DNA from 3 places in the Lysinibacillus sp. KU-BSD001 genome. Region 2 is predicted to be linked to each of the others. Evidence: riboswitches for the same ligand, from Rfam matches in the RefSeq annotation. Region 2 holds a riboswitch; each other region holds the start of a gene.

Region 1 (10,253 bases), on a different contig from region 2:
TGTTGCCAGGGCTGAACGGGATTGAAGTGTGTCGTCGTATTCGGAAAGAGTCTGATGTCCCAATCATTTTATTAACAGCACGTGATGCGGTACTAGACCGGGTTGCAGGACTGGATGCAGGAGCAGATGATTATATTGTAAAGCCGTTTGCGATTGAAGAGTTATTAGCCCGTATTCGCACAATTTTTAGACGCATACAGCCGAAAGTAGAGAACGATCAAAAATTAATTATTCGGGACTTATGTATTGACACGACTGCTTATGAAGTCGTTTTTGAAGGGCAGAAGCTTGAACTGACGCGAACGGAGTATGATTTGTTAAAACTACTTGTAGAACAAAAAAATAAAGTATGTACACGAGAACTTATTTTAGAACATGTATGGGGATATGAAACAGAAGTTGAAACGAATGTCGTGGATGTTTATATTCGGCATTTGCGAGCTAAACTGAAAACGGAAAAGACCCCATATATTGAAACCGTTCGTGGAGTAGGGTATGTGATGCGTGAATGAACATAAAGGATCGGTTAAAGCACCAGTCTTTAAAAACAAAATGGATGTTAACAACAGGAGTGGCGATTTTAATTTCATATGCTGCCATTTGTATCGTTATTTTCATTGCACTACATACGTGGTTATTAGCCAATGAAGAAAAAAATGCACTTCGGACAGTAGATGATATGTCATCGTTTTTTGCTTCACAAGGTGTAACTGTTACAATACAGGATCTTCAAAGACAAACCGGGTTAATGAAGGCGATTTTAAATCAAGATCAAACTGTACGTTTATATCAGCTCGATGGAAAGGAACTATTACAAATTAATAATACGTCCCCTGCTGCGAATTTAGCTATTTTCTTTTCATCGTCAACTGAAACGATGATCGATGAAACGACGTTAGATGGGCGAGATGTTTACGTCATGCATCGACTTGTGCACATTGGACCGATACAATATGTGCTACAACTTGTACATCCATTAACAGCGTTTCAATCCATCATGAGGTATATAGTCACAACGATGCTCATGATGGGGATAGGGGCAGTATTGTTAGCGGCGATTATTAGTTATTATGCATCCAATGTGCTCATTAGGCCACTGCGCCAGCTACGTAATTCGATGATAGCTGTGAAGGAGCAAGGTTTTGAAACACAGGTTGATTTTGAGTATGATGCGAAAGACGAAATAGGCGATTTACTCAGGATTTATGAATCGATGCTCCATGAGTTGAAAATTTCGTTTAACAGGCAACAGCAATTTATATCGAATGCGTCGCACGAGCTAAGAACCCCTATTCAATCGATGGAAGGGCATTTATCGTTAATGAAACGCTGGGGAAAAAATGACCCTGACGTATTAGAGGAGTCACTCGATACAACATTAAATGAATTGGCACGTATGAAACAGATTATGGAAGAACTGCTTCAGCTTGCTCGAAAGGAATCAATAGCAGAAAATGCTAGTACAGATGTAGAAGCTGTCGTTCGGCAAGTATCGACAGAATTGCAGTTTATTTATGAAGAAGTAATGTTTGATACAAGTGTTGTAGGACAGCCTAAGCATGCAGCGATATCGAATGAGGCATTGTTACAAATTATACGAAACCTATATGAGAATAGTATTCGGTATAATGAAAATGTACCCTATATTAAAACAATGATTCATTATGAAAACGATCGTGTTTATATTGAAATTTCTGATAATGGCATTGGCATTGCGGAAGAACATCTGCCCTATATATTTGATCGCTTTTACCGTGTGGATGATGCGCGCGTGCATGTAGAAGGTAGTACAGGGCTAGGTTTGAGTATTACAAAAATGCTGATTGATAAGTATGGAGGAGAAATTGAAGTGCATAGTCAAATGGGAAAAGGTACCGTATTTTTATTGCGCTTAACCATAAAAATGTAACAAATTGTACAAATTTTTTTTGTTTTTGTATTGTTCGCGAAAAAAATTGCTTATTTTGCTAAAAAGAGTTGTATTTTTTGTGAAGAGTAGTAAGATTGAGATGGAAAAAACGTTCTTGTGTGCAAAGTATTATGAATAATTTTATAATGGCACATAGAATGGTAAAATATTATACAGATTTATTTTAATTAATAAATGGAACTGCCGATAAGGCACAAGTTGGAGGTAATTTTTCATGTCGAACAATGTATACTCTGCAGGTTCCCCTTGGTCAGCATTTGCTGGTCCAAACTTAGGTTATGTTTTAGAGCAATATGACCTATACCTGCAGTCTCCTGAAGAAGTAGAGGCAGAATTAGTCGCGCTATTCCAAAGTTATGGTGCACCACAAGTAGAAGGTGTTGATGTAGCTGTTCAAGCAACTAGTGTAGCACAAGGTGACTATCGTAAAGTATTAGCAGCAGTACGCTTAGCTGATGCGATTCGTAGTTATGGGCATTTAGCAGCAGATCTTTACCCATTAAAAGACCGCAAACTAGATACTTCTCGTATTGATGAAAGCGCATACGGGTTATCAGCAGCTGATTTAGCTGAAATCCCAGCGAGTGTTTTCTTTAAAGAAGTACCTGCTGGTGTGAAAAACGGGAAAGAGGCTATCGACTTCTTAAAGTCTGTATATACAGATAAAATTGCATTTGAATACAATCAAGTATCAAATGATGAAGAGCGTGCTTGGATTCAGTCACAAATCGAATCAGGTGCATTAAAGGCAGCACTTTCAAATGATGAGAAAAAAGCGATTCTTGAACGTTTAACACGTGTTGAAAACTTTGAAAAGTTTATTCATAAAACATTTGTAGGCCAAAAACGCTTCTCTGGAGAAGGTTTAGATACACAAATTATCTTATTAGACGAAATTTTAAAAACAGTCGAACAAGACAAGTTAGAAAATGTTCGTATCGGTATGGCACACCGTGGTCGTTTAAATGTATTAACACACATTTTAAACAAACCATACGACATGATGTTCTCTGATTTTGCGCACGTTTCAAATGATTTATTCTTACCAGAAGATGGTCGTTTAGAAATTACAAAAGGTTGGACAGGGGACGTAAAATACCATATGGGTGCATCTTACACTCGTGACTCTGGTATGAATGTGAAATTAGCTTACAACCCATCACACTTAGAAGTAGCAGCACCAGTAGTATTAGGTACAACTCGTGCAGCTCAAGATGATACAACAAAACCAGGGGCAGTGGAGTTCAAACCACAAAAAGCTTTAGGTATTATTATCCATGGTGACGCTGCATTCCCAGGACAAGGGATTGTAACAGAAACATTAAACTTTGCGAAAACAGAAGGGTTCACTACTGGTGGTACAGTTCACATTATCGCAAACAACATGATTGGTTTCACGACAGAACATTATGATTCACGTTCTTCTGTGTATTCTTCTGACCCTGCAAAAGGCTATGAAGTACCAGTCGTTCATGTGAACGCAGATGCACCAGAAGCAGTAGCACAAGTAGGTCGCTTCGCTGCCGCGTACCGTCAAAAGTTCGGGAAAGATATCGTAGTTGATTTAATTGGTTATCGCCGTTACGGTCACAACGAAACAGATGACCCAACAGTAACAAACCCAGATACTTACAAATTAGTAGCGAAACATGATGTAATCCGTGTATTATACGGTACGGAGCTTGCGAACGCAGGTTTAGTAACGACGGATGAGATTCAAGCATTAGATGCGAAAATTTATGCGGAAATGCAAGCTGCTTATGATCATGTAAAAGCAATGGCTGAAAAAGACGAGCATGCTCATCTTGAAATGCCGGAAGAAGTGAAAGTTTCATTCCCTCAAATCGATACAGCGGTTGGTGTAGAGCGTTTAGAGAAAATTAATGAAGAATTACTTCAATTTGAAGCAGGTTTTGAGCCACAAAACAAGCTTGGTAAAATTTTAGAAAAACGCCGTGAAGCTTTCGCGACAGAAAAAATCGATTGGGGTCATGCGGAAACATTAGCATTTGCGACAATTATCCAAGATGGTCACCCAGTTCGCTTTACTGGTCAAGACGCACAGCGTGGTACGTTCTCACAACGTCACTTAGTATTACACGATAAAAACAATGGTCAGTTATTTACACCATTGCACCATATTTCAGGTGCGAACGCATCCTTTACAGTGCACAACTCACCGCTTACTGAAGCTGGTGTTGTAGGCTTTGAATATGGATATAACCTTGAAAACCCTAACGTATTATCGATTTGGGAAGCACAATTTGGTGACTTTGCAAACATGGCACAAGTAATGTTTGATAACTTTATTTCAGCTGCTCGCTCGAAATGGGGTCAAAAATCAGGGTTAGTGATGCTATTACCACACGGATATGAAGGGCAAGGTCCTGAGCACTCTTCAAGCCGTATGGAGCGTTTCTTACAGTTATCAGCTGAGAACAACTGGTTCGTAGTAGATTGCTCTAATGCAGCAAACTACTATCACTTATTACGTCGCCAAGCTACAATGCTAGGCACGGAAGGTGTACGCCCATTAGTTGTTGTTTCACCAAAATCTTTACTTCGTCATCCACTTGCAGCAGCGTCAGCTGAAGAGTTAGCAAATGGCAAATTCCGCGAAGTAATCGAACAACCAACAACGGGTAAAAATGTAGAAGCAGTTGAAAAAATCTTACTTGCTACTGGTAAAGTAACGATTGACCTTGCAGATCGCGTAAAAGATGGTGAAGGCTTCGACCACTTACACATCGTACGTGTAGAACAGCTTTACCCATTCCCAGCGGATCAAGTGAAAGAAATCATTGCTCGTTATCCAAATGCAAAAGAAATCGTATGGGTACAAGAAGAGCCGAAGAACCAAGGTTCTTGGAACTATGTGCTGGAACATTTATATGAATTAGCTGAAGGTAAAAAAGTTCGTTATGTAGGTCGTCCTGCAATGAGCTCAACTTCTGAAGGCGATGCAGATTCACATAAAACAGCTCAAGCTGCATTAGTAGCGGAAGCTGTATCAAAATAATATAATAAATTTTGTGAATAATGGGCTACTTCCCGAAGTAGCCCGACCATTTGCTTTATACTAAAACAGCAAATGGTATATCAAAGGAGGATATTAAAGTGGCTGAAATCAAAGTCCCTGAACTAGCAGAATCTATTACAGAAGGTACAATTGCCCAGTGGGTGAAAAAAGTTGGAGATCGCGTAGAAAAAGGCGAATTCATCGTAGAATTAGAAACAGATAAAGTAAACGCTGAAATCATCTCTGAAGAAGCAGGGGTATTAAAACAAATTTTAGCTGAAGAAGGCGATACAGTACTTGTAGGTCAAGTAATCGCAGTAGTAGAAGCAGGCGAAGGTGCAGCACCAGCACCAGAAGCACCAGTAGCTGAAGCAGCACCGGCACCAGAAGCACCAAAAGCGGCAGCACCAGCACCAACACCAGTTGTGGAAGAAACTTCAGGTGAGCGCGTAGTAGCTTCTCCAGCAGCTCGTAAATTAGCGCGTGAAAAAGGCATCGATTTAGCTGCTATCTCACCAGTAGATCCACAAGGACGTGTACGTGTACAAGACGTAGCAGCACATGGCACTGCACCAGTGGCTTCTGTAGCAGCAGCACCAGTGGCAACAACAGGTCCAGTGATTTTCACACCTGCAGCTGAGACAGACCGTGTAACAATTGAGAAAATGTCTCGTCGTCGTCAAACAATCGCAAAACGTTTATTAGAAGTGAAACAATCAACAGCGATGTTAACGACTTTCAACGAAATCGACATGACAAACATCATGGCATTACGTAAACGTAAACAAGAGCAATTCGTAAAAGATAACGACATCAAACTTGGTTTCATGTCATTCTTCACAAAAGCGGTTGTAGCAGCACTTAAGAAATATCCTTATGTAAATGCACAAATCGTTGGTGACGAAATTCACTTAAATAACTTCTTTGATATCGGTGTAGCTGTATCAACGGAAGAAGGTTTAGTAGTACCAGTTGTACGCGATGCAAATGCGAAAAACTTCGCGCAAATCGAAAAAGATATCGCAGAGTTAGCAGGAAAAGCACGTGACAAAAAATTAGGCTTAAACGACATGGCTGGTGGTTCATTTACAATCACTAACGGTGGTGTATTCGGTTCATTAATGTCAACACCAATCATGAACGGTACACAAGCTGGTATCCTTGGTATGCACTCAATCGTAAACCGTCCAGTAGCTGTAAACGGTGAAGTTCAAATCCGTCCAATGATGTACGTGGCACTTTCTTATGACCACCGTATCATCGATGGTAAAGATTCTGTAGGCTTCTTAAAAACAGTTAAAGAGTTAATTGAGAACCCAGAAGATTTATTATTAAATTCATAATAAATACAATGAAAGCCTCTAACAAATTTTGTTAGAGGCTTTTTGTATTTTGATATCGTATCATCAGATTGAAAAATAAATGAGAATAATGCAATTTGTTATATTGGTGGTTCATCACCGTAACTTGGGGTTGATTTCCGTTCCAAATTCATTTGCGACGAAAGCGGAGCGTCAGGAGCAGCTGGGCGCTTTCCGGGGGGCGTCCGATGAGCCGCTTCCCTCGCTACGCTCAGTCCAGGGTCTCATCTAGGACGCTAATCCCCCAGGAAAATAATCTGTTCCGCAGTGAAGGGAACAGATTATTTCTGCATCGAAAGGCGTAGCCGTCAGATGCACTCGCCCAGCTTCCACTCCAATCAATAAACACTTTATTTCATCAATTCGTAATGAACAAAAAATACAAAAATAGTAAAAAGTATTGAATAGAATAAGCATTGTGACCTTTATACTTCACCACAGTACGTTTCCGTTGTGAAGTAAAGCTTGGCTTCTATGACAATAGTACGCTATAGCAAAAAATGAATACTTCTTCATCATAATCTGTGTTCCACCTATAGCAAACAATTTATGTAGAAGTAGGTAGCACATGGAACGGAGAGCGGTGACTCCAGCGGGAATTGCATGAGCTGAAGGCCCCGCAGGCAATTTATTTGCGCCTAAGCGTGCGCGACAGGAGCAGTGAGGGACGATAAAAGAGCGAAGGCTAAAATCGTCACGTCCTGTGCCAACGCCTTCGTGACCAACATCGTGTTGGCCCGAGGAGACTGAAGCCATGCCCGCGGAAAGCATCCGCTCGGAGTGGAGTGTGCCATGTATATAAGGCAACCCCGACTTTTGATGATGAACCATATTGGTGAAGACGATTATTCAATTAACCGTATAGTTATATAAGCAGTGAAAAGAGGAAGTAGCGCAGTTGGTCATACAGAATTGTGAGCTAATCATATATTTTTATGTATTAGTCGAGATTATCGAGACATTAGTCCTGTTATAAGATTTTACTGAGATGTGAATCAAACACTTGAATTAAATGGAAATATACGTAAAATTAAGCGTTTTTGAGTATATTTATTCATGTGTCAGAAAAATGAATATTGACACAAAAATTAGAATGTTGTAATATTCTATTATCAATTTAATAATCAAACCTCACAATCTCGTGAGGTAGAGGCGCGGTATTTATTAGTTTTTCATAGAGTTTAGAGCGAACGATGAAATGAAAGAGAAGGAAATATCGCCGAAGTGTGTTTGTAGGCTCACTACGATACACTGGGTTTGCAATGAATAATTGCAGGACTGTCTTGTTTGATTCTTCCCGTTCATTCAAGGTGTGCTATCTCAATATGGGAAACTAGAGGATATGGGCTAATAATAATTAAGCGACCTTACGTTCTTCTAAGGTCGCTTTATTTATTGCCTAAACTATCAGAAAAAGGAGAGAATTGTATGAAAAAGAAGCTAGTAGTACTAATGGCTGCAATGATGACTATGTTAGTTCTTGCAGCATGTGGATCTGATGACGGTAAAACAGGCTCATCGTCAGACACGAATGAAAAAGAAGAAAGCAATGTATTACGTATTGGAATGGAAGCGGGCTATGCACCATTTAACTGGACTCAAATGGATGATTCGAACGGTGCAGTGAAAATTGATGGTTCAAACGAATATGCAGGCGGTTATGATATAGAAATCGCTAAAAAGGTAGCCGCAGAGCTTGGAAAAGAGTTAGTCATTGTGAAAACGGAGTGGGATGGTTTAGTACCAGCACTTCAATCAGGTGTAGTAGATGCGATTATTGCAGGCATGAGTCCAACAACAGAGCGTAAAGAGTCAATTGATTTCACAGAAAACTACTATACTTCTGATTTTGTTATGGTAGTAAAAAAGGGTGGCGCTTATGAAAAGGCTAAAACATTAGCTGATTTTACGGGAGCAAAAATTACAGCACAATTAAATACAACAAACTACGATGTAATCGACCAAATTCCAGGCGTGAAAAAAGAAGTAGCGATGGATAATTTCCCGGCAATGCGTGTAGCAGTTGAAACAGGTGTAGTTGATGGTTATGTAGCAGAGCGTCCAGAAGCAATTTCTGCCGCAGCAGCAAATAGCAACTTCACTTATACGGAACTGGAAGAAGGCTTTGAAGTGTCTGAAGAGCAAGTATCAGTAGCAATCGGAGTTCGTAAAGGTGATTCAAACAAAGATAAAATGAACGAAATTTTAACAGGCATCTCAGAAGAGGAACGCCAAACATTAATGGAAGCAGCGATTGCAAATCAACCAGCACAACAATAATAAATGCAACTAGCCGCACAAATTTTGGCGGCTAGTTTATTTAAAAGACAGTGATACGGCTGTTAGGAGGATTTTTATGAGTTTAGAGACCATTCTCTCAATATTACAAAATAACTGGCCAATGTTTTTACGTGGTGCGTACATGACATTAGCTATCGCAATTATTAGTACAATTATTGGTGCTCTGATCGGATTTTTTATCGGTATTATGCACACCATTCCAGTGCGTAAGCGTTCAATTAAAAGTGTAGTACTAAAAGTGTTTAACTTTCTCTTAACGGTTTATGTGGAAGTATTCCGTGGCACACCAATGATTGTACAGGCGATGGTTGTATTTTACGGCCTTTATGCATACGGAATTGAATTAGACCGCTTTGTAGCAGCGCTTGTAGTTGTCGGTTTAAATACAGGTGCTTATATGGCCGAGATTGTACGCGGTGGTATCGTATCCGTCGATAAAGGGCAATATGAGGCAGCTCAAGCGATTGGTATGAATCACTTCCAAATTATGATTTATGTTGTGTTACCACAAGTAGCCCGCAACATTTTACCTGCTACAGGTAACCAATTAGTCATGAATATTAAAGATACGGCTGTACTAAATGTAATCAGTGTAACGGAGCTATTTTTCCAGACAAAATCCGTTGCAGGTGCGAATTTTAAATTTGCGGAAAGCTTCTTTATCGCAAGTTGTATTTATTTAATTATGACATTTACTGCTACACGCTTACTCCGTTGGATGGAGCGTAAATTAGATGGTCCGAATTCTTATAAAGTCGAACAAACGACAACAAAAGAAAATTAATTAGATAAGGGGCATCAATTATGGAAACTGTAATCGAAATTAAACATTTAAGTAAGTCATTTGGTCAGCATGAAGTGTTAAAAGACGTAAACTTCAATGTGCGTAAAGGTGAGGTTGTTTGTTTAATCGGTTCTTCTGGATCGGGTAAATCAACATTATTACGTTGTATTAATTTACTTGAAAAGCCAAGTGGTGGCGAAATTATTTATAAAGGGGAAAATATTTTAGATGACAAGCATGATATTGAAAAATATCGTACACATTTAGGAATGGTGTTTCAACAATTTAATCTATTTAATAATTTAGATGTGCTTGGTAACTGCATTGTCGGTCAGCAGAAAGTGTTAAAGCGCTCTAAAGCAGAAGCTACGGAGAAAGCATTAAAATACTTAAACATCGTCGGGATGGATAAATACAAACATGCAAAACCTCGTCAATTATCAGGGGGGCAAAAGCAACGTGTTGCGATTGCTCGAGCATTAGCAATGGACCCCGATGTGATGCTGTTTGATGAGCCAACATCTGCACTCGATCCAGAAATGGTAGGGGAAGTATTAAAAGTAATGCGTATGCTTGCGGATGAAGGGAATACAATGCTCATCGTTACACATGAAATGGAATTTGCTCGTGAAGTATCTGACCGAATTGTCTTTATGGACAAAGGGGTGATTGTAGAAGAAGGGCATCCAGATCAAGTACTCGTCAATCCACAGCATGAACGGACAAAAGAATTTTTAAAGCGTACATTAAAGTGAAAAAAATCGACAAGGCGTAAGCTTGTCGATTTTCATTATTTACGAGAATTCCATTCTGATATGAGTATAAATATAATAGCAAATGCAAATGCAATAGCGAAAA
Region 2 (10,253 bases):
ATAACTTAAGCTACGGCAAGCAAATACTTTTATTTTTCGCTCATTCGTAACAAATAGCTCTGCAAATGCCCCTACGTCTTCAAGGTCTTGCACTTTTTCAATATGCGCATAGTGGTCGATGAGTGAATCAGCAAATCGTTGGCGGAACTGCCGTAACGCATCTGCGCCATGTAAAATTAGTACCTTCGGCTGGAATTCCGCTAATACTTGACCGAATACATCGTATCCTTTTTCATAGTCCTCCGATAAAACCTTGCTATACTCTTTTAAATGTTTAGCAGATTCCGCCATGAGTGCTGTGATCGTTGTATTGACAGCTCTTTCACCACATTCCTCTTTTAGCCAGTGCATAAAAGCCGCAATGCCCTTATTTTCACGCGACTGCATCTGCTCACCATAAATCAGCTCAAAAAGCGTTGCATCAACAAGTGCTTCCATATACTCAAATTGTTGAAACTCACCACTTACTTCAAGCTTTGGATGTGGAAAAGCGCCCACTACAAAGACACGGGATTTATAGGGGTTACCATCTACTAAAAAAGGTCGAAAAGCAACACCGTTATTATTCGAGCTAATCCATTCATTCATTTTTCGTTGAAATCCAATTGATACACTCATTTCTTCACCCTCTTAACGTTATGTAATATCTGTTACTAGTAGAAAAAACTCACTATATATCATTCTATATTTTTTCAAAAAGTTAGTATTCATTATAACAGGTTCTTACAATCATAAAAGTAGCGAGATACTCTATTTTACATAACAAAACGGCTCGCCATATGGGAGCCGTTTCTATGTCATTAATAATCTAAATCACACTTTTCTAGTGGGACGATTTTTGTTTTATGTTTCATTTTATAACCTAACCATAACAACGCAAATAGTGGAAGTCCGATGTACGATACTAATACACCGTACCAGTCAATCGTACCGCCTGTGAAAGCTGTATAGTTTTGACCAATAATGACAATCATACAGACAACAAAAGCAAATAGCGGACCAAATGGATACCATGGTGATACGTAAGGTAAATCTTTAAGATCGCGCCCTTGCGCAACATACGCTTTACGGAAACGATAGTGACTAATCGCAATCCCTACCCATGCAATAAAGCCCGACATCCCCGATGCGTTCAATAACCAAATATACACTACACCATCCCCAAAGAATGATGCTAAAAACGATAGAGAGCCAATCGCTAATGTTGCGAGCAACGCATAAATTGGAATGCCACGTGTGTTCACTTTTGCAAAGAATTTTGGTGCCTTTCCGTCAACAGCTAATTGATATAGCATACGGCTTGCAGCATACAGACCCGAGTTACCTGCTGACAGCATCGCCGTTAAAATAATCGCATTCATCACAGAAGCAGCAAATGCCACCCCTAATTGGTCGAACACAATCGTAAATGGACTCATCGCAATATCATCCGATAATAGACGCGTATCTGTATATGGAATTAATAAACCAATCGCACCAATGGCAAAAATATAGAATAATAAAATACGCCAAAACACAGAACGAACTGCTTTTGGGATATTTTTTCCTGGATCATCTGTTTCACCAGCAGTTACACCTAGCATTTCTGTGCCCTGGAATGAGAAACCTGCTGCTAAGAAAATACCAAACATCGCCATAAAGCCACCATTAAACGGCGCTTCCTCTACAAAGAAATTAGATAACCCAACTGGATCATTGCCACCTAAAATACCAAAAATCATTAAGAAGCTGACAATGATAAAAATAATAACAGTCGCTACTTTAATCATAGCAAACCAGTATTCACTCTCACCATACGCTTTAACAGATAATAAGTTAAACGATAATACAACCACAATAAATAAAACTGTCCACAGGAGCGAAGAACTATCTGGGAACCAGTATTTCATAATAATAGATACAGCGGCAATTTCAGCGGCAATCGTAATCGCCCAGTTATACCAATAGTTCCAACCTAGCGCAAAGCCAAATGCTGGGTCAACAAAACGCGTTGCATACGTACTAAACGAACCAGATGTTGGCATAAAAGCAGCCATTTCTCCAAGACTCGTCATTAAGAAATACACCATCACGCCGATTAGCGCATAGGCAAGTAGTGCACCACCAGGGCCAGCAGCTGAGATAGCCGAACCAGATGCTAAAAATAGCCCTGTTCCAATTGTACCGCCTAACGAAATCATGGTGATATGACGACTTTTTAGGCTACGCTTCAGCTCAGACTTATTGCCAAGCTGATCAATTTGAATATTACTCATACATATAAAACTCCTCATTTTTTTTGTTGATTGTATTTCGGTTTCGAGGCTTGAGCATTTAAAAAATTTATTTTTCAAACAAAAAACCGCCATAAAAAGTTATGACGGTATCCGAAATACCTCATCAACTTGAAACGATAGCTCACCCACGCAAAACGCGGCAGTTCTGTCCCTTTTCGAGTACAGCCCCAGCATAGTACCTGAAGAGCGATACTATACTTCGGCAACTGTTCCTTTCATAAAGCTTCACGGATTCTCCCAATCTCAGCTATACTAGTCATAACAGTCGCGACCTCTACCCCACTTTTCACATGAGGCAAAAAATATTAAATTAGAATATGTACATGAGTCTAACATAGCATTTTTTTGTTATCAATCGTTTCGGTACTTTTCTTTATTTTCCAACATTTCAAAACAGTCAAACATTATTTTAAGGAGTTTTCATCATGGCGAAGTCATCTAACTACCAAAGCAAAAAAATACAATTAAATCGGAAAGTCATTCTATTTTCTTTATCCATTATTCTATTTGCAATGACCCTTCGAACACCACTTACCGTTGTAGGACCCATTACATCATTCATTCGGGACGGATTAGGCATTTCAAATGTGCTTGCCGGCTTCTTAACGACTATTCCATTACTCGCATTCGCGGTTGTTTCACCTTTCGCACCAAGGATTGCGCAACGTTTCGGCATGGAATGGACGCTATTCTATTCGCTCTTACTATTAGTAGCTGGGATTGTTTTACGCTCACTTGGCACAACCTCTCTTTTACTACTAGGAACAGTACTGATTGGGATCGCGATTTCATTTGGTAATGTACTTATTCCAAGCTTCTTTAAAATGCGTTACCCACTGCATATCGGGATTTTAACGGGGATTTATACGGTTTCGATGAATTTATCAAGTGGTTTTGCCGCAGGAATTAGCTATTCTGTTGCGACAGCGACAAACTGGCAAATGGCTTTAGGGATTGCCATTCTTGCTGCCATTATTGGCATCATTTTTTGGATTCCACAGCTTCGCGAGGAAAAGGTGGCATTAACAGGCTCTACATCGAAAGGAAATGGTTGGGGGATGCTGATCCGTTCTCCGATTGCATTAGCAGTTATGGTTGCGATGGGGATGCAATCATTTCTGTTTTATACAATGGCGGCATGGATTCCAGAAATTTATATCGCACAAGGCATTGATGCAAATCATGCAGGATGGCTTATTTCCATTATGCAGTTTGGTCAAATTCCTATGACCTTTTTAACACCGATTGTAGCCGCAAAAATGACAAATCAACGCCCGATTGTACTTATGTTTTCTGCCTTTTATTTGCTCGGCTTTACGGGCGTGTTAATGGAATGGACAAACTATGCCTTTCTTTGGATGATCTTTTTAGGCTTCGCAGGTGGTGCATCGTTTAGTTTATCGATGATGTTCTTTACCCTTCGTACTACAACGGCTTACGAAGCGGCTGAACTTTCAGGGTTTGCGCAATCGATTGGTTACTTACTAGCAGCCATCGGTCCGACATGTTTCGGGCTGCTTCACGATGTAACTGACAACTGGTTCGTGCCGAATATTATTTTCATTGTGATAGCCATTTCTTTAGCAGTTGCGGCATATATTGCAAGTAGCAACCGAACGATTCACGATTAATACAAACATACGTACTCATTTATGATATAATCATTCATTATATCTAAAGGAGAAAAGTATGTTTCGGAAACGTCGAAAAAAGAAGAAAAAACGCATTCCACTCATGCGGTTGCTGCCATTTTTAATAGCGGGAGGCATCGGCTGGTACTATATAGAAACCGTTAAAGGATTTGGTGTCGGTGTTGGTGCATATGCATTATTATGGCTCGGTTTGAAAACGTGGCTACGCTCACATGAATCCTCACGCTTACGTAAAGCCGGCATTGCAGAAGTCGATCAAATGACGGGCGAAGCATTCGAGCGTTTCCTTGGCGAGTTATTTAAACGCCGTGGTTTTAAAGTATCGTATACGGCGACAAGTGGTGACTATGGCGCGGATTTAGTTTTAAAAGATGGGAAAGATGTCATCGTCGTCCAAGCAAAGCGCTATTCAAGCTCCGTCGGCGTCAAAGCCGTGCAAGAAATTATCGGTGCCATTAAAATGTATAATGCAACAGAAGCATGGGTTGTCACAAATAGTTACTTTACAAAACAGGCGGTGAAGCTGGCCAATATTAATGACGTCTACTTAATCGACCGTAAAAAGCTAATCGACATGATTTTGGATAAATAATAAAAAGTAGTATCTCTTAAATAGAGGTACTGCTTTTTCATTTGTCGGAAAGAAACATACGACCGCCCTCCCTCAAGCAAAATATTACAACTTTTCGCAAAGACGTATTAATATTGACATTCGTATCAATACTAGTTTGTAAAATTTGAGGAGGATTTCAATGGGGCTAACAATACGAATGGACTATGCGATTAATCTTCTTCGCACAGCAGAATATGCAGAAGCAAAAATCGTGTTTAATCAACTATTAAAAATATATACGTCACAGGCACAAACAGAAAATAGTGGTCTTTGTTTATATCAGCTCGCTACGATTGCTTATATGCGCGGGGAAATGCAACAGTTTCAGACTCTTTTTACTCGCTACGAGAAACGAATTCATGAGACAAGCCAACCACAGCTACAAGCACATTATTCTATACTGAGAGGTCTTACACAACTAGCCGACCAAAATTATGAACAAGCGATTCAAGCGTTTACAAATGCTTTACCAATTGCAGAACAGTCTAAATTAGCAGATGAAAAAATAATCGCCTTACTACATATTCAAAAATGTCATATTGCCTTGCAGCATTTCGAACCGTCACTTGAAATGAGTGATACTTACTGGGAAAAATACGCCGATATCATTACATTCGCGCCTGTATTACATCTCTATTACATGTTAAACCGAGCAGAGACGCTTCTAGCACTGCATCGTCTTAAAGAAACAAATGCGCTTCTCCAAAAATGCGAACAGCAGGCCGACTTAGGAAGTATGCCAAAAGAACATATAAAGACACTTGTACTACGTGCCTATTACTATATGGAAAAAAAGGAACTTAACTATGCCATGGATGCTTTGCAGCAAGCACTAATCGTCGCAAAAGAAATAGAGGATATGCAGCTGTTACATGAACTGTACGAGGCACTCGTAAAAAATTGTGAAATGCGAGGTAAAACAAAACTTGCCCTGCAATTTGCGAAAAAGCAGTTACAGCTGCAACAGGAACTTGTAAAGAAATGAACTTGTACACCTTTCTTCCCCATACGTACATACGGGGAAGATTGCATGTACTAGCATAATGCTATTAATTAATCGAGACTTGTTTAATATTAGCGTTCACTTTTTGTGCCGTAAAATTATAAAGTAACGCCACAACACCAAGTAACGAGCACGTCGCAAACATCATTTCGTATGAAACGAATTGTACGATAAAGCCCATGACCATACCGCCCATTGAAAAGCCTAAGTCATACGAAGCTAAAAATAGCCCTAATAAAATATGACGTTGTGCATCTGGTACAACAAATGAAATATATGTCGTTAATGTCGGGTATAGCATGGCGGTAGCAATACCATTAAAAATGGCGCTAATATAAATAAACGAACCAATCATCGGCAACAAGGCTAGTAAACTCGTCCCAATAATAGAGCTTACTAAAACAAGCGCAATAAATTTCGGATGCCACTTGCCATCTGACGGAATGTGCTTACGGAAAAAGAAGCGGCTTCCTACAACAACGATTGCTTGTAAAAATAAATAAAGTGCGGCATTCCCCGTTCCTGTTGTGACAAAATAGAGCGGTAAAAAGGCGGTAATTGCCCCAAAAATACTGGCACCGATTAACATGACACCTGAAGACACAACAAGTCCGTTATGTTGCCGCGCTACCTTCATCGCCGCAAACATTTCCTTAAACGTAAACGACGCATTGTCCTTTTTTGTTTTTGGGAGTGGTGATTTGATGAAAAACAGGAGCGGGAAAAAAGCTAAAGCCGCTACTAATAATAACAACCACATCATGTCCCCCTGATACCATAAAAACAGCGCTAATGCTGGACCATATAGCCCTGGTAATACCGTTGATAACGAATACATCGCCATCCCTTGTCCGCGGTCCTCGTCCCGCAGTACTTCCGTAATCCCAATTTGCATCGCCATCGAGAAAAATGCTGTTACAAAACCTTGTAAAATACGGACAGCATATAAGCTATCGACACCTAACCATATGTATAATAATAAAGCACCGGCATGACCAACTAATAACCATTTCATAATGGTGAATACGCTATGCTTAGCAACCATTTGCCCTGCCCACGGACGTAAAACCATACAAATGAACATATACATGCCCATCATAATCCCAATTTCCGCTTCTGGCATCCCATGGTCCTTCGCCTGTAATGGGAAAATAACGGTTAACACGGAATTGGCTGTAAAGTAAAACATCGCAAGCCCATACATTTGAAGCATGCTAATGGATAACGGGCTTTTCTTCACGATACGCGACCTCCCACCTCTGCTAAATAATTGTGAATACAGTCAATGGATAATTGAGCATTGAGCAAAGCCTTACTTGCTTCATGTTGGACAGAAGCTAAATCACAAGCCGCTACTTGCTCCACAATTTGTCCTTGATGCATAATCGCTACTTCATCGGCAAATAATTTCACCGCATGTAGATCATGTGTAATAAAAAAGTATGTTAAACGAAGCTCTTGTTGTAATCGTTTCAGTAGCTGTAAAATACTAATTTGCACTAAAATATCTAAGCTATTAATGGATTCATCCAACACAATGAGCTTTGGCTTTGTCGAAATGGCACGTGCAATCGTAATACGCTGTAATTGCCCGCCGCTAAATTGATGCGGATATTTCAGCATATCCTCTTTTTTTAGCCCGACCATCTCAAGCAATTCACCGACGATTTGCTCGATCTCAGCTTTTGTTAACTTTTGATGCACACAAAGTGGTTCAGCAATAATATCTCGGATTTTCATTTTCGGATTTACGGCACTATGGCAATCTTGAAACACCACCTGTAACGCATGTTGCAGGAAGCGACGTTCACTGCTAGTTGCTTGGTGAATATCTATATGTTGGAAATAAATCGATCCACTATCAGGCTTTTCAATACCTAATAGCATTTTGCCAAGCGTACTTTTCCCTGAGCCACTTTGTCCAACTAATGCAAAGCAACAGCCTTCTTCAATTGTCAGCGATACATCCTTTACTGCTTGAATGTGGTGTGGCTTTTTAAATAAGGCTTTTTTAGTATAGCATTTTGACACTTGCTCAATTGTAATCACGCGCTTCCCTCCATTCGAACCCAATGACCTGGATCACATTGCATTAATTCACCTGTAATTTCTTCATCAAAACGGTCGATTAAATCCGCTAATTGACTATGCTCATCTCGTGCTGCAACAAGTCGTTGCGAGTAACGGTGACGTGGATGCTGTAAAATATGGCTAGTTGGTCCCTTTTCTACAATAACCCCGTGACGCATCACAATAATTTCCTCAGCTAAATTAGCAATGACACCTAAATCATGTGAGACAATGAGCATGGACATCTCTGTCGTAGCATGTAATTGTTTTAACTCTTTTAAAATTTCAAGCTGTGTCGTCGTATCAAGTGCTGTCGTCGGCTCATCCGCTAATAATAGAGACGGATTTAAACTCGCCGCAATCGCAATCATGACACGCTGCAGCATACCCCCGCTCAACTCATGTGGATATTTCTTTAATATATTTTCATCAAATAATTGAAACCTTTTCAGCTGCTCCTTTGCATGCGCAGTCGCCTGTTTTTTTGTTATTTTTCGATGTGCTTGAATTGTCTCTGTAAAATGTTCACCAATCGTAACAATGGGATTAAACATCGCCATCGGATTTTGCATAATGAGTGCCATTTCGTTCCCGCGTAGTTTCCGCATTTCTTTTTCAGACAGCTCAACTAAAGACATGCCATTAAAAGAAAGGTTGCCTGTTACTGTTCGTTTTTCGCGAAATAATTGCATAATCGTTGTACATAATACAGATTTTCCACTGCCACTTTCCCCGATAATACCGACTACCTTTCCTTTCGGTATAGAGAAGCTGATGTTGTGCAGCACATGCTTTTCGACATGACCATTTCGCAATGTAACATTTAAATTTTCAACGGCTAACATGTTCAGCCCTCCTATGTCGTTTTCGGATCGAGTACGTCTCGTAGTGCATCCCCAAAAGCATTAAAAATAAGGACCGTAATCGAAATCATTATCCCCGGAATGAGCATCAATTCGGGCTTTGTCAGTAAGTATGTCTTACTTTCGCTAATCATCATGCCCCATTCAGCAGTTGGTGCTGTCACACCTAGCCCTAAGAAGGACAATTCCGAGATCATTAAAATGGTTGAGCCTAATCCAATGAATTTCAGCAAGAGCATTTGTGGGAAGACGAACGGTAAAATATGTCGCACAACAATCTTCCATTTCGATACACCGCAAATACGGGCATACGTGACATAATCTGTTTCCTTTAAACTCACGACCATATTACGAATAATGCGCGCAAAGCCGACCCATGTGACCAGTACAATCGCAATGAGTAAATTTTTCATGCCAGCACCTAATGCCCCGACAATGACTAACGCAAAAATAAAATTCGGAATAGCCAGCAAAATATCACAAATCCGCATAAGAAGCATATCTAGCCAGCCCCCTATAAAGCCCGCCGTTAACCCAACGACCATACTAATCACAAGTGTTGCCACTAACACAACAAAAGCAATGGATAGGGAAACCCGAGCCCCCTCGATTAGCCGTGACAATACACAGCGCCCTAAATGATCGGTGCCTAATGGATACTGCGCTGAAAAGCCTTGCAACTTCATGGCTATATTCGGTGCATGTGGATCATTTGGCATTAACCACGGCGCAAAAATCGCTACTAAAAATAAAACGCCTACTAAAAAACTACTCATATAAAGTGCCCATTTTTTGTTCACGAAGCATCCTCCTTTATACGAATACGCGGATCAATCCACGCACACACCAAATCAGCCATAAAATTAATCACGATATAGAAGAAACCAATGATAAAAATAAATGCCTGTAAAACGTAATAATCACGCGCTATGATCGCTTCTACAATAAAACGACCCATACCTGGGATCGTAAAAACAATCTCGACAATTGCTGCTCCGCCTAGCAGTACACCGATCGTCATGGCGAGTGACGTAATTAATGGTGTGAGCGTCCCTTTAAAAATATGACGACGAATAATAATATGCTCTGGTACTCCACGCGCTCGCGCAAATGTCACAAATGGCTGATCCATTTGCTCAATCATGCTCGTCCGAATCATGCGTACATAATACGGGACAACCCCTAGCGCCAGCGTTAAAGCAGGTAAGATCATCGTATCTACTGTTCCCCAGCCCATTAACGGTAATAAATCGAGCTTTAATGCCACCGTATAAACTAACACAAAGGCTAACCAAAAGCTCGGCATCGAAGCAATCGAGAAAATCGTTAAGCGCGTCATGCGGTCAAACCAAGAATCGCGCTTGACAGCACTGATGATTCCAATTGGTACACATAGCAACAAAATAAAAAGAAAGGCAACAACCGCTAGCTGCATCGTCACACTAAAACGGCTAAATAGTTCTTCACTTACCGCATTATTCGTCATAAAGGATGTCCCAAAATTAAACTGAATAGCACCTGATAGCCATTGTACGTACTGCGTGAACATAGGCTGATTTAGCCCATGTTCCTCACGTACTTGTTCCATCGCCTCTTCGGTTACAGGCAATTGATTAGCTTGAAAATATGCCTCTATTGGATCAACGGGCATCACACGTACTAAGAAGAAGGCAATGATTGTGATCCCCCATAGCGCTAGCACCATGCTCAGTAGACGTTTCGTTAAAAATTGCCCCATCTCATCACTTCATTTCATACAAATTGATTGGTACTTCG
Region 3 (10,253 bases), on a different contig from region 2:
GTGGTACTAAGTTACCATAAGCTGGGTACTTTTCTTCTAAGAAGTACCATGGCTTACCATCTTTATACGTCCATACACGACCACCTTCACCACGAGCCGATTCTGACATTAGACGGTTTTTGTCGTCACCAGGAATCGCTGTTGGGTGAATTTGAATCATTTCACCGTTTGCATAAGATGCACCTTGTTGATACACGATAGATGCTGCAGAACCAGTGTTGATAACAGAGTTTGTTGTTTTACCGAAGATAATACCAGGACCACCAGTAGCCATGATTACTGCATCGCCACGGAATGCACGGATTTCTTCCGTTCTTAAATCTTGTGCTACGATACCACGGCATACACCTTCGTCATCAAGTACTGCACCAAGGAACTCCCAGTGCTCATACTTTGTTACTAAACCTGCTACTTCGTGAGCACGAGCTTGCTCATCTAATGCATATAATAACTGTTGACCAGTTGTTGCACCTGAGAATGCTGTACGGTGCATTAATGTACCACCGAAACGTCGGAAGTCAAGTAGTCCTTCTGGCGTACGGTTGAACATAACACCCATACGATCCATTAAGTGGATAATACCAGGAGCTGCATCACACATTCCCTTAACTGGTGGTTGGTTTGCTAAGAAGTCCCCACCATACACTGTATCGTCAAAGTGGATCCACGGAGAATCCCCTTCACCTTTTGTATTAACTGCACCATTAATTCCGCCCTGCGCACATACAGAGTGTGAGCGTTTTACCGGAACTAATGAGAATAATTCAACTTCAGTGCCAATTTCAGCAGCTTTAATCGTTGCCATCAAGCCTGCAAGACCGCCACCGACAACAATTACTTTGCTCTTTGCCATGATTGATTCTCACTCCTCTAACATTGCTAAAAGTTTAATATATAGCTTTTCTCTAGTTCAGCTACTAAATTGCAAATGATACGATTGCTACTACACCCATGATTGATAAAAGAACGAAGAAAATCATTGAAATGTAAGTAACGACTTTTTGAGATGATGGAGATTGCGTAATACCCCAGCTTACTAAGAACGACCATAAACCGTTTGCTAAGTGGAATGTAGCAGACAAGATACCTACGATATAGAATACTAACATCGCAGGGTTGTCCGCGATTTCAGCCATCATATCCCAGTTAACTTCAGCTCCAAATGCCTTTTGAACACGTGTTTGGAAAATATGCCATGCAATGAAAATAACTAAGAAAATACCAGTGATACGTTGAATACGGAACGCCCAGTTACGGAATGTGCCAAAGCGTTTTGTGTTATTCGTTGCAGTAAATGCAATGTAGATTCCGTAGAATGCATGGAACAATAATGGGATATAAATAATCACCCATTCCATTAATAACAATAATGAGTGTGGAACTAATTCCATAGCTCCTGTAGCATTATTGTAAGCTTCTTCACCACCAACTGCAGTGAAGTTCAGTGATAAGTGGAACACCAAGAACAAACCTACTGGAATAACCCCAAGTAGCGAGTGTAACCGGCGCCATAAAAACTCACGATCTTTCGACAAGATTGTTACCCCCCTTAGTACTTAAAACACGCATTTAATTGTCAACACTTTGTAATTTGTAACACATTGACTGCGTATTTCATCATGGTACAATATTATGACATGTCCATTGTACTCCCTCGCCATACAAGCGTCAAGGCACTCTGCATCATTTAGCACATACGAATAAAGTTAATTTTAGCTGGCTTAAGTACAATTTTTCTATTATTAATTTATTCACTTAATAATTAGTCTAAAAAATAAGAAAATTTAAGATAGGGGTTTTGGAAATGAATGATAGCAATATGAAAACGATTCCAACTTTCGGCTATGAATTAATTCGCGATAATATATTGCGTTCTGTTTTAGGAAAACACGAAGAAGAGGTTCTTTATTGGGCTGGTAAAGAGCTCGCTCGGAAATTCCCCCTCTTTTCAATGGCAGAAGCAGCAAGCTTTTTTGAACAAGCTGGTTGGGGATCATTATCGCTTGAAAAAGAAGGGAAAGATTTCGCCATATTTCTTCTAATCGGGGATGCAGATATTTTAAAATTCGAAGAGCGCTGTTTTCGAATCGAGGCTGGTTTCTTAGCGGAACAAACACAAAAACTAAACGGCTATTTAACAGAATGTTATGAGGAAAAAAATATTAAGCACGGGACTGTGACATTTAATCTGAAATGGGACTTAAAAGAGCCGATTAAATAACTTAAATTAGCGAACATACTACAAGTATCAAATCTAATCGGAAATATATGTCATATTAATATAGAAGAAACTCCCTATTTTATCATTAAAATAGCTACAAAATGAGGGAATTTTCTGTCAATTTTGTAGCTATCTTCTATTATATAGTTAAATTAAATTCCTCGTGTAATGCATTGGCTGCCCTTATCATATCTTCTTGCGGTACAACGACTGACACTTTAATTTCAGAAGTACTGACCATTTTTACGTCAATTCCTTCTCTGCTCAGTCGCGTAAACATACGAGCTGCTATACCTGGATGAGATACCATACCCGATCCAACAATCGATACTTTCGCTAACCCTACTTCAAAATCCGCAAAGCTAAAACCAAGTGATAGCTTACTAGATTCTAATACGCGTAAGCTTTCTGCAAATTGTTCTTTTTCAATCGAGAATGAGATTGTTGGTTTTACCTTATCAATGACAGCCTGTACAATAATATCGACATTAATGCCATTGTTCGCTAGTACGGTAAAAATATCAGCTAACGATGCTTCCTCATATGAATCATAGCCAACTGTTAATCGAATAATATCTGACTCATAGGCAATGCCGCGCACAACTAAATTTTTCTCCATCTCCACTTCCTCCTTTAACAATGTCCCTTCCACATTCACTGTACTGGAGCGAACAACTACTGGTATGTTATATTTTTTCGCTAGCTCTACTGCTCGTGGATGAATAATCATTGCCCCTAAATTGGCTAATTCCAACATTTCATCATATGATAACTCTTTTAATTTTTTGGCATTGGGGACAATGTGAGGGTCAGCGGTATAAATACCATCTACAGTTGTATACATATCTACACGTTCCGCATTAATCGCGGCGGCAACCGCTACAGCCGTTGTTTCTGAACCACCTTTGCCAAATGTCGTTATATTTTCATGGCTATCTACACCTTGGGAGCCTGCAATCACGACAATTTCCCCTTGCTCAAAATGTTTGTAAATGCGCTGAGTCTTCACTGCTTCAATACGTGCATTATTATGTAAGCTATCCGTTGCAACTCCTGTTTGCCATCCTGCAAGTGATACGGCTTTACCACCTTGTTCCGTAATGGCAATGGATAACAACGCACTCGTCATTTGTGCCTCTGCTGCTAATAAAACATCCTGCTCACGTTTTACTGGATTATCTGAAAGCTCTGCTGCGTATGCCTGCAACTCGCGGCGAATGGTTGCCATTGGTGAAATGACGATCACCACATGTAATCCTTTCCCTTGTTCTTCTATTGCCCGCCTTGCAATTGCTTGCATTTTCTCTGGCGTTGCAACAGCTGGTCCACCAAATTTCATAACAATACTGCTCATTTGTCCACACCCTTTCTTATACAAAAAGGCGGCTTTTCACTAATATGAAAAGCCGCCTCAGTAAACGATTATAACGAAAAAGTTTGCTTGAGATAGCTCTCCAGAATGTACATTCTGACAGTTTGACATTTTTTAAATGCCAAACCAGCAACTAATCGGAAACAACGGTTAGTCACTTCGGCGGCTTCCCCTTTCACACTTGCTCACTGGAGTTGTTCCTCCTCACAAGCGATACTTTTGAAACCCGCGCCTCTACCTTTACTCAATATGAATTTATGTTGTAAGCGTAGCATACGCCTACTGTTTTTTCAACGCTTCATTTTGAAAATACTGAAAAATGTTAGTTGCTTGTGCTTTCGGCATGCCCGCTTCCATTAATTGATCGATACTTGCCTCACGTACTTTTTTCACTGACCCAAAGTGTTTTAGCAGTTGTTGCTTTCGCTTTGGACCGATACCTTCTATATGATCCAGCACGGATTGAATTGCATTTGTCTGGTGTTGTTGACGAAGAAATGTAATAGCAAAACGATGAACCTCATCTTGAATACGCTGCAATAAATAAAAGCCATCACTCGTCCGTTTCATGTCAACCGATACAGGTGGATCACCAAATAATAACTGTGATGTATTGTGCTTTTCATCTTTTGCAAGTCCCGCAATCGGAATGACTAAGCCAAGCTCATTTTGTAATACACTACGCGCTACTTCCATTTGTCCTTTTCCACCGTCGACGATAATTAAATCCGGTAAAGGTAAATGTTCTTTCAGTACACGTATATACCGGCGCCGAATCACTTCCTCCATCGCCCCGTAATCATCATGCTTTGCTGCTTCTTTCGTTTTATATTTGCGATATTCCTTTTTCGCTGGTTTCCCATCAATAAATACAACCATTGCCGAAACAGGGTCAGCGCCGTGCATATGACTATTGTCAAACGCTTCAATTCGGAGAGGCGTTGAAATATTTAATGCATCCCCTAATGCCTCACATGCACCAATCGTTCGTTCTTCTTGTCTTTCGATCAATTGAAACTTCTCATGAATGGCAATTTGCGCATTTTTTGTCGCCATCTCCACAAGTTCTTTTTTCTGTCCACGCTTTGGCGTCATCACTTTAACATCTAATACCTGTTCAAGGAGTGTTCCATCAATTGTATGGGGAATAAAAATCTCTTTCGGCTTTAAATGTTGCGGCGATTCATAAAATCGCCCAACAAACGTTAAGAATTCATCTTCCGGATCACGATACACAGGGAAAATCGATACGTCACGTTCAATTAATTTTCCTTGACGCACAAAAAATACTTGTACACACATCCACCCTTTTTCCACTGCATAACCAAATACATCGCGATTTGATAAATCATCCGAAATAATTTTTTGCTTTTGCATAACCGTTTCAATATGGGCGATTTGATCGCGTAGCTCTTTTGCTCGCTCGAACTCAAGCTTTTCTGCCGCTTCAAGCATTTTTACTTCCAAATCTTTTTTGACCTCTTCATAGCCGCCATTTAAAAATTTGGAAATGTCCTCGATCATTTCGTCGTACACTTTTTTGTCGATATCCTTGACACAAGGCGCAAGACACTGCCCCATATGATAATACAAGCACACTTGGCTTGGTAACTGTGCACATTTTCGGAGCGGGTAAATACGGTCTAGCATTTTCCGTGTTTCGTTCGCTGCAAAAGCATTAGGATAAGGACCAAAATAACGAGCCTTATCTTTTTTGATTTTACGTGTTGTAATAATACGTGGATATTTTTCGTTTGTAATTTTGATATAGGGATATGTTTTATCATCTGTCAGCCGGATATTATATTTTGGGTCGTGTAACTTAATCAGATTTAGCTCTAGTATTAAAGCTTCAAGCTCAGAGGTTGTTACCATGTATTCAAAGTCTTCAATTTCACTGACAAGACGAGCTGTTTTTCCATCATGAGAGCCATTAAAATAAGAGCGTACACGATTTTTTAATTTTTTTGCCTTGCCGACATAAATAATCGTTCCTTGACGATCTTTCATAATATAACAGCCTGGCTCATCCGGAAGAATCGCTAACTTATTTTTAATTAAATCATTCATATCATCACCTACTGCCTATTATAATGCATGAAAAAAAGCCGAGCACGTGTTTGTACTCGACTTGTATAGTTATTATGATTATTTGTTGTCGTTAATGAAATCAATTAACGCTTCTTTTGGCATAAAGCCAGCAGTTTTTGCTTTTAATTCGCCATCAACGAATAATAATAATGATGGGATTGACATAATGCCATATTCACCAGCAGTTCCTTGGTTATTATCCACATCTACTTTTACGATTTTCACTTCGTTACCGATTTCAGCGTCTACTTCTTCTAACACTGGAGCGATCATTTTACATGGTCCGCACCAAGCAGCCCAGAAGTCTACTAACACTACGCCCTCAGCGATTTCTTGTTGAAAGTTTGAATCTGTACCTTGTACAATTGCCATTTTAAATAGCCTCCTTCATAATACATATGCTTGTAGTATAGCATGTTCATTTTATAAATTGGAATTATTCTGCTCTAACTAAAACGTTTTGGCAAAATGTCCATAAGGATATTATTATCTTAACAAGCGTGTTGATTTACCTTTATAGAGTCGTGTGAAACGTTGATTTCCGCTCCATTCGGCTCGCTTTCCACGGGCATGGCCTCAGCCTCCTCGTCGCTCGTACCTCGCTCCTGCGGGGTCTTCAGCTCATGCTATTCCCGTAGGAGTCTCGCCGATTCCGCTTCAATCAACTGGCAAGTCATTTTTGATCACGTTTTTCTAAAAAAATGCTTCTATAAAGGAAATATTTTGTTAATCAACACACTTGGTTGAATACAATAATCAGTTGCTAAAAATAAAGAAAAATTCTCATCCATCACGGCAGAGGCTGGGCAATTATACTTGCAATAGAAAGAAAATGATTTCTTTTAGAGAAGAGAAATGTTTTTCTAGTATATCGAGAAGTATTCACTTTTGCCGTAGCGCGCCATCGCCACAGGAGCCAAGATTTTCTTTGCGACGAAAGCGCAAGCGTCAGGAGCAGGAACAGGAGATCCAAACAGGCCACGCCTGTTTTAGCTCCTGTGTAGGCTGTGGCAAAGCGCGGAGGCTATGATAAAACACTTATACAGCTTTTTAAAAATAAATCAAAGTTGTCTACAGTCTTTATAATTTATTGATTATTCATTTAACAAACAATCACCTTATTCATTAGGCAATCATCGTTTCCCGTAGTTTCACAGCAAGATATTTGCGGGCGTCTGCTGTTAAGAGTTGTAACGTAGTCGTATCGGCTTCGCATTGTAATTCTATAAATGTACCACTTAAATTTTCGTAGACGCACTTCATCTTATAACCTTGCGCTAACAATACATCCAGCTGCGCGATTTCTTGTAACACTTCACTATGCGATGACATCGGTCTCTACTCCTTTCTATTGTTCTTGCCCTACAGGTGGATTTAGTGTTTCTGATTCGAGGTTCGGTTCTGGCTCTTGATACACTTTTTTATCAATCTCCCAGTCGTTCCCTGCTGTTATCCCTAAATACAACTCATCACTCGGATTATTAATTTCCTTTTGTGGATACTTCACAAACCACCAATATTTTGCAAGCACATAATAGACCGCTGCTCCTAAAAAGAAGCCAATCAGTGATGAGTACGTAGGAAACATGTTCGCAACACCGCCACCAATAGCCCATGCAATTAAACCAGCAAAATTAAATCCTTTAAAATATTTAAACTGTCCGTCTAATTCGTACAGTGCATGGACATTGATCCGACGCTTTCGTATTAAATAATAATCAGCGAATAAAATCCCTACAATTGCGGTTAAAATGCCACCAATAATTAAGAGAACACTATTTAAAATATCAAATAAACTCCAAGGTTGAACAATTGTCCCGATAATCCCTGTAATGATAACCCCTACCCAGAACGGAACTTTCGGACCGCCCACATTGGAGAAAACTGTCGCTGCTGGAATAACGTTTGCAGAAGTATTTGTTGACCACTGTGCTAACACAATCATTAACAGTAATACCCCTAAAACGATCCCGTTTGCACTGGATTGCAATGCTGTAATCGGATCAGCAGTTGATACAGCCATATAACAAATGGCACCAATGGCTACCATAAACGTATTTGTAATTGGCATGATAATAAGTGAACCCATTAATTGTGTTTTATTGCGTTTAAACCAATTTCGTTCATTTTTCGGTGCTTTAAAGAAGCGAGATAACGAAGGCATATCCGCTGCTAATGTTGCCCAGAAGCCCATATTGGCCATGACGACTACCATAAACGCCGTAAAGCCTGCTACTCCCGTGACTGGTGACTCGACCCAACTCCAAATGTCTTTTCCTTGAGCTGTTGCGTTATCAGCCAATGTAATATACATCCAACACGAAATTAAAATGATGATCGGTGCTGCTAAATCAGCAAAGCGTTCAATCGATTTAATACCGAGTGACGTGTTAATTAATTGCAATGTCACAAAGATAATAAAACATAAAATCCAGTTATCAAAACCGAATAATAAATTTAAAATGCCGTTGATGGCCGTTGAACCGAAATAAGAGTTAATCCCGAACCAACAGGCTGCTGTAAATGCTCGCATCACAGATGGAAAATGTGTACCAATCGTACCAAAGGGGGCACGCATATATACTGGAAAGGAAATCCCATGTTCAACACCAATGTCACCAATTAGAGTCATAAAAATCCCAATAGCTACTGATCCGATCAACGTTGCTAAAATCACATACGGTAGCGGTAAATGAATAATTCCCCCACCGCCTATAGCAAAAGCAGCTAATACGATTGCCATTCCTACCCAAATAACAGAAAAACCAAACGGGCTAATTACACGTTTTCCATGTGTCACAGGCAATAAATCGGGCGACTTTAAATAGTTTCCTTTACTCTCCATATTGATGACTCCCCTTTATGAAGTTTTCAGCGGGCACTCTACGACTTTACATTTGTCGTTGGCGTAAACCTACTCATAATCGCTTGACGCTCATTCCATGTCATTGGCGGCAATGTATTTTTCTTCTCGACCATTGTAATCGCACCATCGACAGGGCAAACAATCGAACAAAGATTACAACCAACACAATCATCTTCACGGACTTTTAACATCGGACGACCATTTTCTGTATAAAGATCAATACATTGGTGCGACGTATCTTCACAAGCAATATGGCACTTGTTGCAATTAATACATACATCATTATTAATTTGGGCGACAATTTGATAGTTGAGGTCTAGATTCCCCCAATCCGAGTAACGTGCAACAGAACGACCCACTAAATCCATCGCTGAGGCTAACCCTTTTTCGTCTAAGTAATTACTCAGTCCCTCAATCATATCTTCCACAATGCTAAATCCATGATGCATGGCAGCCGTACAAACCTGTACACAGCTCGAGCCCATTAACATGAATTCTGCTGCATCACGCCAAGTAGATATGCCACCTATTCCTGAAATCGGCACATGAATACGGGGGTTTCGTGCACATTCAGCTACCATATTCAGGGCGATTGGCTTTACAGCTGGACCACAGTACCCCCCATGCGCTCCTTTTCCAGCAACATGAGGGATCGTATTCCAAGAATCTAAATCTACCCCTGCTAAACTATTAATGGTATTGATCATACTAATGGCATCTGCGCCTCCTGCAACCGCTGCTTCTGCCGTTACAGTAATATCTGTAATATTTGGCGTCAGCTTGACAATAACAGGCGATTTCGCTGCTTCTTTTGCCCAGTATGTTTGCTTCTCTACTAATTCTGGCACTTGCCCTGATGCAGAACCCATTCCTCGTTCAGCCATCCCATGCGGGCAACCGAAATTTAACTCAAATCCATCCACACCGACATCTTCTACTCGTTTCACAATTTCATGCCATTTTTCTCGCTTCGGTTCCACCATTAACGAAGCAATAATCGTATGGTTTGGAAATCGTTTTTTTGTCTCATAAATTTCTTTTAAATTCACTTCAAGTGGTCGATCTGTAATGAGCTCAATATTATTAAAGCCTGCTACACGTTGACCATTAAAGTTGACTGCTGCAAAGCGCGAGGAAACATTTAAAATCGGGTCCCCTAACGTCTTCCAAACAGCCCCTCCCCAGCCAGCTTCGAATGCCCGCTGCACTTGATAGCCTGAGTTTGTTGGTGGTGCAGATGCCAACCAAAACGGATTTGGTGATTCAATGCCTGCTAGATTGATACGTAAATCTGCCATCTTGTTCCCCCCTCTTTATGTGCTAGACGCTTTGTGATGTTGCTTGAAATACATTATGAATATTTAAAGCTACATCTTTCCCTTGTTGGACAGCCGTCACAACCATCGCCTCTCCTTGCCCATTCCCGAAGATGACGTCTCCACATGCAAACACCTTAGGATTTGATGTTTGCAACGTTTCTTCGTTAACCGTTACAACACCCCACTCGTGTTTTAGGTCAAATGCTTCAATTAGTTGTGTATAGCGCGATTGTCCAATTGCTTTAATAACAGCATCTACTGCAATTACGTGCTCTGAACCTTCAATCGGTATTGGTTTTTGTCGACCATCTGCACCAGGCTCTCCAAGCATCATCTTCACACATTCAATCCCAACCACTTGTCCATCGTCATTGCCGATAATCT

The links. A riboswitch is a leader RNA that binds a small molecule or an ion and turns the genes downstream of it on or off. The one in region 2 is predicted to bind lysine.
Region 1: linked by a shared signal. The riboswitch ahead of AAGS61_RS08170 (transporter substrate-binding domain-containing protein) and the one ahead of AAGS61_RS14030 (amino acid permease) in region 2 are both predicted to bind lysine.
Region 3: linked by a shared signal. The riboswitch ahead of AAGS61_RS06590 (aspartate kinase) and the one ahead of AAGS61_RS14030 (amino acid permease) in region 2 are both predicted to bind lysine.

The regions. Positions count from the first base shown of each region.
Region 1 is NZ_JBDQZI010000004.1:194,687-204,939, reverse strand. It holds gene AAGS61_RS08190 (response regulator transcription factor) at 1-512, shown strand, start outside; gene AAGS61_RS08185 (HAMP domain-containing sensor histidine kinase) at 509-1,909, shown strand; gene AAGS61_RS08180 (2-oxoglutarate dehydrogenase E1 component) at 2,145-4,949, shown strand; gene odhB (2-oxoglutarate dehydrogenase complex dihydrolipoyllysine-residue succinyltransferase) at 5,048-6,292, shown strand; lysine riboswitch at 7,450-7,636, shown strand; gene AAGS61_RS08170 (transporter substrate-binding domain-containing protein) at 7,739-8,590, shown strand; gene AAGS61_RS08165 (amino acid ABC transporter permease) at 8,667-9,395, shown strand; gene AAGS61_RS08160 (amino acid ABC transporter ATP-binding protein) at 9,416-10,150, shown strand.
Region 2 is NZ_JBDQZI010000009.1:131,635-141,887, reverse strand. It holds gene AAGS61_RS14035 (hypothetical protein) at 1-618, opposite strand, end outside; gene AAGS61_RS14030 (amino acid permease) at 801-2,255, opposite strand; lysine riboswitch at 2,386-2,561, opposite strand; gene AAGS61_RS14025 (CynX/NimT family MFS transporter) at 2,702-3,907, shown strand; gene AAGS61_RS14020 (restriction endonuclease) at 3,966-4,520, shown strand; gene AAGS61_RS14015 (hypothetical protein) at 4,681-5,526, shown strand; gene cntE (staphylopine family metallophore export MFS transporter CntE) at 5,591-6,784, opposite strand; gene AAGS61_RS14005 (ABC transporter ATP-binding protein) at 6,781-7,593, opposite strand; gene AAGS61_RS14000 (ABC transporter ATP-binding protein) at 7,590-8,459, opposite strand; gene AAGS61_RS13995 (ABC transporter permease) at 8,471-9,277, opposite strand; gene nikB (nickel ABC transporter permease) at 9,274-10,215, opposite strand; gene nikA (nickel ABC transporter substrate-binding protein) at 10,220-10,253, opposite strand, start outside.
Region 3 is NZ_JBDQZI010000003.1:255,095-265,347, reverse strand. It holds gene sdhA (succinate dehydrogenase flavoprotein subunit) at 1-853, opposite strand, end outside; gene AAGS61_RS06600 (succinate dehydrogenase cytochrome b558 subunit) at 918-1,535, opposite strand; gene AAGS61_RS06595 (YslB family protein) at 1,805-2,221, shown strand; gene AAGS61_RS06590 (aspartate kinase) at 2,361-3,575, opposite strand; lysine riboswitch at 3,661-3,838, opposite strand; gene uvrC (excinuclease ABC subunit UvrC) at 3,873-5,663, opposite strand; gene trxA (thioredoxin) at 5,742-6,056, opposite strand; gene AAGS61_RS06575 (hypothetical protein) at 6,810-7,016, opposite strand; gene AAGS61_RS06570 (NCS1 family transporter) at 7,033-8,529, opposite strand; gene preA (NAD-dependent dihydropyrimidine dehydrogenase subunit PreA) at 8,568-9,848, opposite strand; gene AAGS61_RS06560 (NAD(P)-dependent oxidoreductase) at 9,871-10,253, opposite strand, start outside.